2 regions of the Arthrobacter sp. TE12231 genome follow, and region 2 is predicted to be linked to the other one. Evidence: riboswitches for the same ligand, from Rfam matches in the RefSeq annotation. Region 2 holds a riboswitch; the other holds the start of a gene.
What was found. A riboswitch is a leader RNA that binds a small molecule or an ion and turns the genes downstream of it on or off. The one in region 2 is predicted to bind cyclic di-AMP.

Region 1 (4,406 bases), 200 kb from region 2:
GGATGCCGAACGTGAAACGCCGGTTGGCCGCGGTATTGGCCACGGCGGTAGTGAGCAGCGCGAGGAAATTTGCCAGTTGCGGGTCCATGATCCCGCGGCAGAGCAGGAAAATCACCAGGTATGCCAGAGTGGAGGCCACCCCGATGCTGCCGAAGCGGACGAGCTGTCCAAAGAGGCTTCCGCCGGGACTTTGTTCCTGGGCCCGCGAGGAAGCAGGAAGCGGTCCGCGGGCGAGGGCGGCGCGCAGCTCGGGAACCGGGATCCGGCCCGAGACCAGGTCCCGGCTCAACCGTGCCATGCCGCGCAGGTCCGCGATGGCGGTCTGGACGATGTCCACGCTGGAATCCGGGTCATCGGTCCAGTCCACCGGGACCTCGTGGACGCGCAGGCCGCACTTTTCGGCCAGGACCAGCAGCTCCGTGTCGAAGAACCAGGCGTTGTCCAAAGTGTGCGGGAGCAGTTGCCGGGCCACATCCGCCCGGATCGCCTTGAAGCCGCACTGGGCGTCGCTGAAGTGGGCGCCCATGAAGGACTGAAGCAGGAAGTTGTAGCTGCGCGAGATGAATTCCCGCTTCGGCCCGCGGACCACCCGCGAGTTGCGGGTCAGCCGGGTCCCGATCGCGAGGTCGGAGTGCCCCGAAATGAGCGGGGCAAGGAGGGGGCCGAGCGCCGCCAGATCGGTGGAAAGGTCCACGTCCATGTATGCCAGGACCGGCGACGGCGAGGCAAGCCAGACCTTGCGCAGCGCATTTCCGCGGCCTTTTTCGGCCATATGGACTACGTTCACCTCGCGGAGCTCACGGGCTACGCGTTCCGCCGTCTTGAGTGTTCCGTCGGTGCTGGCATTGTCCGCCACCGTGATCCGGAAGGAGTGCGGGAAGGAGCCCAGAAGATAGGCGTGGAGCCGGCGCAGGCACGCCTCGAGGTCCCGCTCCTCGTTGAAGACCGGGATGGTGACGTCCAGCAGCGGCTCGCTGGTGCGCGTGTCAATAGCTGAGCGCCGGCCGCCCGGGCCGGTGAGCGGCCCGCCGAACCGGGCCTGGGCGGCCGCGTCGGCCACGGCGAGCCCGGAAAGTGCGGCGGGTGCTGCCGGACCGGCCGGCGTCGCCGTGGAGTGTGGCAGGGTTCCTGAGGCCTGGTCTGTGAACGTCATGGCTCAACTGTCCCGGCGGTCCATATGAGGGCTTTAGGGTCAAGCTGTGCGGGGGCTGTGGAAGTCCGCCGGCGACGCACGGAGTCGTCTGCATTGCCCGTGCTGCCGGAGCTCCGGACAGATAACCGGGGGCGGTGCCCACAACGCGGTGGTGGTGCACTGCCCCCGGTTAGTCCGTCAGGGAGCCAGCAGAGGACAAACGTTCGCTGCAGTGCCCGGTCCGCTGAACCTCCTCAGCTCCGAGTTGTCCAGGTTGAGGGCGTAGTTGACGTTGCCGGTGGTCAGGTACAGGCCGTCCGGGGAGGGGAGCAGCAGTAGATTCCTGCCCGTGGAGACTACCTCAACGCTGTCGCTGAGGAATGTGTAGCGGCTGGTACCGGTGATCACGTAGTTGAGGGTCTTGCCGTTGGCCGTCAGCGTGATTTTCAGTCCTGGCGACGTACTGATGACAGTGCCGGCAGGCGTCGCGATGTTCTTGAACTTGCCGGTGAGCTGCGCCGTGACCGGAAAGCCACAATTATCCAATGTGAACGTGGCTGGATCGGCGGGTTGCGGAGGTCCCGACGGCACCGCCCCGGCCGGTCCGGCGCCGACAAAGAGTGCGGCCGCGAGGACCGCCGGAATAGCCCATTTTTTCATGTTGTGCCCCTGAAATTTGATTCCGTGCCCTGGAGCGGGCACCCCGCGTACTTGGTGAATGGAGGCAGCGGTGCCCAAGCCTCCCGCCCCGACCTTGAGAAAACCTTGTTCTCCGAAATACGCGAAGGCCCCGGATCACGATGGATCCGGGGCCTCATGGGCGCTGCTGGCTGGTGCCGGCTTAGTACCAGTTGTGGGACAGGTGGAAGTTCAGGGCGCCGCAGGGGGAGCCGTAGCGCGACTTGACGTAGTTCAGGCCCCAGTTGATCTGGGTCCGGTAGTTGGTCATGTAGTCCGCGCCGGCGCTCGCCATCTTCGAGGCGGGCAGGGACTGGACCACACCGTAGGCGCCGCTGCTGGCGTTCGTGGCCGTCGTCTTCCAGTCCGATTCCTTGGTCCAGAGCTTCTGCAGGCACTGCATCTGGCCGGGTGCCCAGCCATAGCTGCCCAGCTGGGCCGCGGCGTAGGCCTGTGCCCCGGCGGGGTCGTCGATGGCGACCGGCGCCGGTGCCGGCGCGGGAGCCGCTGCGGGAACGGGGGCTGCTGCGGGAGCGGGCGCCGGTGCTGCCGCCGGGGCCGGCGCGGCCGGGGCTGCTGCGGCAGCGGGTGCCGGTGCTTCGGCCGGCTTGACCTCCGAGATCTGAGGTACCGCGCCGCTGGGTGCTGCAGCTGCCGGCGCGGCGACCTGGACCCGTTCAAAGTTCAGCTTGGCCAGGGGATCGGCCGTGGTGGCCGTTTGGGAGCTCGCAACAGTCGCCCCGTAGCTGCCGGGCTCTGCGGCCTGGCTGGCGGCGGCGCCGCCTGCCACGAGTACTGCGCAGGCGGCGGTGACGACGGCGGCGCGGCGTCCGGTGATGCCGAGCCCGGTGGCCAGTCGCGACAGGGCGGACGCCTGCGGGGCCGGTGCGGCACGGTGGCGCGACTTGCCGGCGCGGGAATGTGAAACGCCGTCAGGGCGCGTTTGTACCTGGAATTCAGTCATGATGGCCTCTCAACGCCTGCGGAGTTAGCTGTCGGGTTCGGATGAGGTCATCCGGCCGCACGGAATATCACGTGTCGGCTTCACCCCAAGGGCGCATGTGTGCAGAATGCCCGGGAACTCTGGGTCCCCCGCCTCTGCCTGGTCCAGCGGAATCCGGGAAGCGGCAGAGTTTGGCGTCCATCCGGATATGCGGCACAAATGGAGGCCGCACTCGAAAAACGGTACAGGACTCCTGGGCTTAAGTCACATTTGGGTAACGGCGGTCACAGGGGCGGCGTGTCGCGTTGCGCGAGATTCCCCGCGCGGGTGCCGGTAGCCGACCCTGTAGCCCCGGCGCCGGTTACGCCGACGGCGGTACGGCCGGGAGCCGTACAGCGAACTCCGTCCGGCCCGGTCGGGACGTGACCTGGACGGTCCCCCCGTGGGCCTCCACGATCGACTGGACAATGGACAAGCCCAGCCCGCTGGTGCCCTCGGACGTCGGTGCGCCCGCGGTGGCATATCCGCTCCCGTTGCTGCCGGCTGCACCCCCGGACCTGCCGGAAGCAGAGCCGGGAAGAGGACCGGTAGAAGAGCCGGAAGCGCCGCGGGCAGCGGACCCGGACCCGGACCGGGCCCCCGCCGTCGCTGCCGCAGGGCTGCCTGCGGAGCTGGCTGCCGGATTGGTGCGCGACGCGTCAGCCCGCGCGAAGCGGGCGAAGACCCGGCCGACGAATTCGGGGGCGATGCCGCTGCCGTTGTCCGTCACAGTGACCACGGCGCTGCCGTCCGCCGAACGCATGACGCCCGTGACCACCTTGGTCCCCGGTGCCGTGTGCTTGCGCGCATTGGACAGGAGATTGGCGAGGACCTGGTGGAGTTGGGCCGCATCGCCGCGCACCACCACCGGCTCATCCGGCAGTTCCAGCTGCCAGATCCGGTCCGGGGCCATGACCTTCTCATCGCTCACGGTCTCGACGGCCAGTTGGGTGAGGTCGACGTCGGCGACCTTGAGCGGCTGCCCCTCGTCCAGGCGCGCCAGCAGCAGCAGGTCCTCCACCAGGGTGGTCATCCGCTCGGACTGGCTTTGGACGCGGGCCAGGGATTTCTCGCCGTCGGGCGTGAAGTGCTCGGTCATCCGCATCAGCTCCGTGTAACCGCGGATGGCCGTGAGCGGAGTGCGGAGTTCGTGCGAGGCATCGGCGACGAACTGCCGCACCTTCATTTCGCTCTCCTGCCGCGCCTCAAGGGCGTTGGAGACGTTGTCCAGCATCTGGTTCAGCGCGTAGCCCACGCTGCCCACTTCGGTGCCGGGGTGGGCGGCCGACGCCGGGACACGCACCCCGAGCGCCACCTCGCCGGCGTCGAGCGGCAGGCGGGAGACCTTGGTGGCCACCTCGGAAAGCTGCTCCAGCGGCTTCATGGTCCGCCGGATGACCGCCGTGCCGGCGAGGCCGATCAGCACCAGCCCGCCTGCGGACACGACCACCATGGTCCACACCAGCGACGCCAGGGTGTCCTGCTTTTCCGCCAGCGGGAGCCCGGTGACAATCACGTCGCCATACGGTGCACGCACGGCCATGAGCCGGTACGCGCCGGCCGAGAGCGTCCGGTCCACCGGCACACCGTTCGGGGCCAGGGTGAGGAGGACGG
Region 2 (4,406 bases):
CGCAGCTGTGCCATAAAACCCAACGAGCGGCTGCTTCCGGCCGTCGGCCGACACGGCCATGACGCCGTCGCCCGTCTCCCCCGGCTGGTCAGCGGCTGGCGCCGCGTCCCCGGCCTCTGCCAGGTTCTCGGTCACCGTTTCAATCACTGCCTCCGCCAGCATCTCCGCCAGCGTCCCGGCCAGGGCACGGACCGCCACGGCAGAGCGCGGCATGTCACAGGCCAGGACAAGGGTGAACGGCGCGGGAGCGCCGGCGTCGGAACGGCCGGCGTGCCCGGCGGCCAGCGCGTTCAGTCCCGCGGCGATCGCGGCGGCCGGGCCCGCGAACGGCGGGTCTTCCCGGCAGTTCAGGGTCCCGGCGGGCAGGTCCCCGGGGTCAGGACCGACGACGACGACGCGGCGGGCCCCGCCCGCGGCGCGCAGCGACCGCTCAAGCAGGGTGGCGCCGTCGTAAGTCAGCCGCGACTTGGGCACACCGCCCAGGCGGGCCGACCTTCCGCCGGCGAGAATGATGGCATCGAACTCCACCGGATCAGCCTAGCGCGGCGCGGGCTGCCCGGAGGCTCAGGCGCCACGGCCGGGTCCTGGCCGGGGCCGCCGTAATGCAGCAGCCGGGGCAGCGGTTCAAGCGATGGGTCAGGCGGCCGATTCCGGTAGCAGGAACGGATCCCACGCGGGGGTCGGCTTCTCGAGTTCCTTGATCTGCCAGATGGTGCCCTTCGGGGGACCCGGGACAAATCCGAGCTTCCAGCCCATCTCTGCCGGCGTGTGGTCGCCCTTGGCATTGTTGCAGCGCAGGCAGGCGGCCACGAGGTTCTCCCAAGAATCAGCACCGCCCCGGGACTTGGGCTGGACGTGATCGATCGTGTGGGCTGCCTTGCCGCAGTACGCGCAGTGGTGGGCATCGCGGCGGAGCACGCCGCGGCGGCTGACCGCCGTCATCGTGTTGTACCGCGGCCGGATGTAGCGGTTCAGGAGGATCACGGACGGGCGGCCGAGAATGTCCTGCGGGCCGACAACGGGGTCGTCCCCTTCAGCCACCACGCTGGCCTTTCCGGTCAGGACAAGGACGAGCGCCCGGCGGAAGGTGATGACCGCCAGCGGTTCATATCCAGCATTCAGAACGAGAGTGCGCATCCGCATACCTCTTCACGGCCGCACCCGCCAGGGGCACGAGGGCCGGCTGCCCTGTGCATGGTCGGGCTATGGATCGACAAGACAAGAGTAAACACTCAACTGCCAGATCACCGAATGTTTTTTCGGCGGCGCGGCCTCCTGCGCGGAAAATTCATATCCCGGTAACACGAAAGACCCCCGCCTCAAGAGGCGGGGGTCTTTGAAAGTGCGGGGGCTTGTGCCTAGCCGCCGACGCGGATGAAGACCGGGCCGGAACCGACGTTCACGCTGTAGAGAGCGGTGGTGCCGCCGTTCCAGCCGCCGTGGACTGCCATGCCGTTGCCGACGTAGACAGCGATGTGGGCCATGCCCACGCCACCGTTCTGGTAGTAGGCGAGGTCGCCCGGACGAGCTTCGGCGGCGCTCACGGTGCGGCCGAGGGACAGGTAACCTGCCGGCCAGCCGTGGTAGTGGATACCGGCCGCGGCCAGGGCGTTGGTGGCAAGGGCGGTGCAGTCCTGCGCCACGCCGAGCTGTGCGTAGGCAGCGGCAGCGATGGTTGCACCGGCGCCGCTTCCGATTCCGGCGGGGGCCAGGGCAGCTGCGCCGCCGTTGACGCCGGCCTGGGCGCCGCCGGCCTGGGTAGCTGCGGCGGTCTGGACCTGCACGACGGGCTTGGGAGCCTCGACGACGGGAGCCGGCGACGTGGTCACGGCGGGCTTCTCGTAGGAGATCGCGATGGTGGAAGCAGCCGAAATCGTGGCCGGAGCCGACGACTGGACTTCCAATGCGGAAGCGGAGGTGGATTCGCGCTGAACATTGGTCTCAGCAGCGTTGGCTGCGATTCCGCTGGTCAGAACCAGACCGGAAGCTGCGGCGATGACCGCGGCCTGACGGCCCATGCCGCCGGCGTTGTCGCCGACTGCCTTGGCAATAACAGCCAGCGAGTTGGTCTTGGTGACCTCGGCGCGGTGCCGTGCAACGGTTGCACGAGTAGTCATTAAGTTCTCTCTTTCGTGATCCTTGGACCGCGCGTTTTTGGGCGCGGACTGAGGACGCTCCGGCATCTTGGGGGTACGCCGGATCGCCCCGAAATGGGTTACTTAGCGAAGGGTGTACTGCGAAGACGCGCCAAAAGCGGAAACTGCATGCTGTCCGGACTCGGTAGAGAATGAGCCAGCGGAACGTGATCCCATCCGGGCGCCGGCAAGGGCGGCACGTGATGTGGAAGTCAGCGGGCTCAAAAGAGCCGCGCCAGTGCGCATACGCGCAGCATTGTGGCGTGAAGACACGAAAGTAGCCTCTCCCAATGCCTACGAGGTGAGCTGTCGGATTCGGATGGGAGTCACCCGGCCGCGCTGCTTCCTGGGAAGCGTTGCGACTTAACCCCTAGGCCTTCTTTCGAAGGCCAAAATTGGTTCCCCCGCCCCTGCCAGACGATGTAATGCGAACGGACCTTGAGCGGTGGCAGAGCTAGGCAATCCACTCAAGAGCGCCAACTTCGGAAAAGTTGGCGTGCTTCAAACCCTACAGGACTCCGGACTCAATGTCACATTCAGATCACGGCGTGTCACGGGAATTTGAGAGCTCTCCATCGTCTTTATTAGAGCCAGCCGAGGGGGTCAACAACGTCGCCGTTGACCATCACTTCAAAGTGGAGGTGGCAGCCCGTGGAGGCGCCGGTGGTCCCGCTCAGCGCGACGATATCGCCGCGGGAGACCTTCTGGCCGACCTTCACCGAGGACGAGGACAGGTGGTTGTACGTGGTCTCCAGACCGTTGCCGTGGTCAATGACCACACGGTTGCCGCCGCCGTAGGGGTGCCATCCGTTGAAGGTCACGGTGCCGCTGGCGGCGGCGTGGACCGGCGTGCCGCACTGGGCGGCGAAATCCTGGCCGCGGTGAAACTCCCCCGGGCCGCCCGTGATGGGGCTGACACGGTAGCCGAAGGGCGATGCCGTGATCAGCTGGTCCAGCGGCGGACCCAGCGTGCCGGCTGAAGCCGCGCGGGTAATGCTGCCGACGGACTGGGCGCTCAGCAGTTGCTTGAGCTTCCCGTCCGGGTCGCCTTTGGTGGCGATGGCCGTCCGGCTGAAATCAAGCTTTGCGGCGGCGGCAGCCGTGACGTCCGGCTGTACTGCGGCCGAGACTGCGGATCCGTCGGTGTTCGAGGCCATGACGGGACTCGTGACGGGGACCGTCACCGTGAGGACCAGACCGGTGGCGGCCAGCGCGATTCCGGCCTTCTGCCCCACGCCGCTGGCGGCGGCAAAGTCCGTTACCTGACGGAACGGGCTGCGGCGGCTGCGGCGCTCGTCGCGGTGTGCGTCACGCGGGCGTTCGGCCGTATGCGCGACGACCGGGCGCGGCTCCGGAGCGGGACCGGTCGCGCGGCGACGGCCCCTGGCGGTCTGGGTGGTCAAGAACGGTTCCTCTCTGAGAGCCTGCGAAGTTAGCTGTCGGATTCGGGTCAGAGAGATCAAAGACCCGGTCCGCCGTTGCAAGCACCCGGTCACCGAGGCGTCCTTAGGGGATCGTTCGATGGAAGCTGCTTGCCGCTGACGGACTTCACCCCAAGGCTGCCGAAGAAGCAGCCGATAGTGGTTCCCCCGCCCCTGCCAGGAGGTGGTTCTGCGACTGATCCGCTGGCAGGGCTCGGCTTCGGATCAGGTAACGCTTTGGTATCGGTACAGGGCACTAACTATAGGTGATTAAGCCGCTCGGTGATAAATCCGTGATCGCGTTTGTGCAGAACTCATGGGTCGTCCCATGACGGTGACGTTTTGGCTGGTCAGGCGACTGTTACAAAGACATGCGCGGCAACCTCTGGCGGCAGCTCCAAGGCGCCCTCGATATCCGGGACCCGGACCGAGATGTACTCCCCCACCCGCTCCAGCGAGACGAGCGCACCGGGGCGGATTCCGCCCTCATCGAGCTGGGCCAGAAGCTCCGGTTCCACCTGGATGGGCTCCGCGAGCCGGTTGACCGTGATCCGCGAATCCGCACCGTAGCCGGCCATGGCCTCCAGCAGGTTCACGACCCCGTCCGCGTGGGCCCCCGAGGGTGCGCCGCCAAGTTCCGCGAGCCCCGGAATCGGGTTCCCGTAGGGCGAAACGGTCGGGTGGTCGAGCATCTCGAAGATCCTGCGCTCGACGCGCTCACTCATGACGTGCTCCCAGCGGCACGCTTCCTCGTGGACGTAGGCCCAGTCGAGCCCGATCACGTCGGCGAGCAGGCGTTCCGCGAGGCGGTGCTTGCGCATGACGCCGACGGCGCGTTTCCGTCCAGTTT

Region 1: linked by a shared signal. The riboswitch ahead of ACVWYS_RS16130 (aggregation-promoting factor C-terminal-like domain-containing protein) and the one ahead of ACVWYS_RS15250 (NlpC/P60 family protein) in region 2 are both predicted to bind cyclic di-AMP.

Annotation. Positions count from the first base shown of each region.
Region 1 covers NZ_JBSSFS010000001.1:3,611,538-3,615,943, reverse strand. Annotated here, with positions in the region: gene ACVWYS_RS16140 (glycosyltransferase) at 1-1,153, opposite strand, end outside; gene ACVWYS_RS16135 (hypothetical protein) at 1,331-1,792, opposite strand; gene ACVWYS_RS16130 (aggregation-promoting factor C-terminal-like domain-containing protein) at 1,974-2,774, opposite strand; cyclic di-AMP (ydaO/yuaA leader) riboswitch at 2,774-2,933, opposite strand; gene ACVWYS_RS16125 (HAMP domain-containing sensor histidine kinase) at 3,115-4,406, opposite strand, start outside.
Region 2 covers NZ_JBSSFS010000001.1:3,410,349-3,414,754, forward strand. Annotated here, with positions in the region: gene mobA (molybdenum cofactor guanylyltransferase) at 1-528, opposite strand, end outside; gene ACVWYS_RS15245 (HNH endonuclease) at 637-1,137, opposite strand; gene ACVWYS_RS15250 (NlpC/P60 family protein) at 1,359-2,117, opposite strand; cyclic di-AMP (ydaO/yuaA leader) riboswitch at 2,413-2,582, opposite strand; gene ACVWYS_RS15255 (M23 family metallopeptidase) at 2,720-3,538, opposite strand; cyclic di-AMP (ydaO/yuaA leader) riboswitch at 3,543-3,756, opposite strand; gene ACVWYS_RS15260 (metal-dependent transcriptional regulator) at 3,907-4,406, opposite strand, start outside.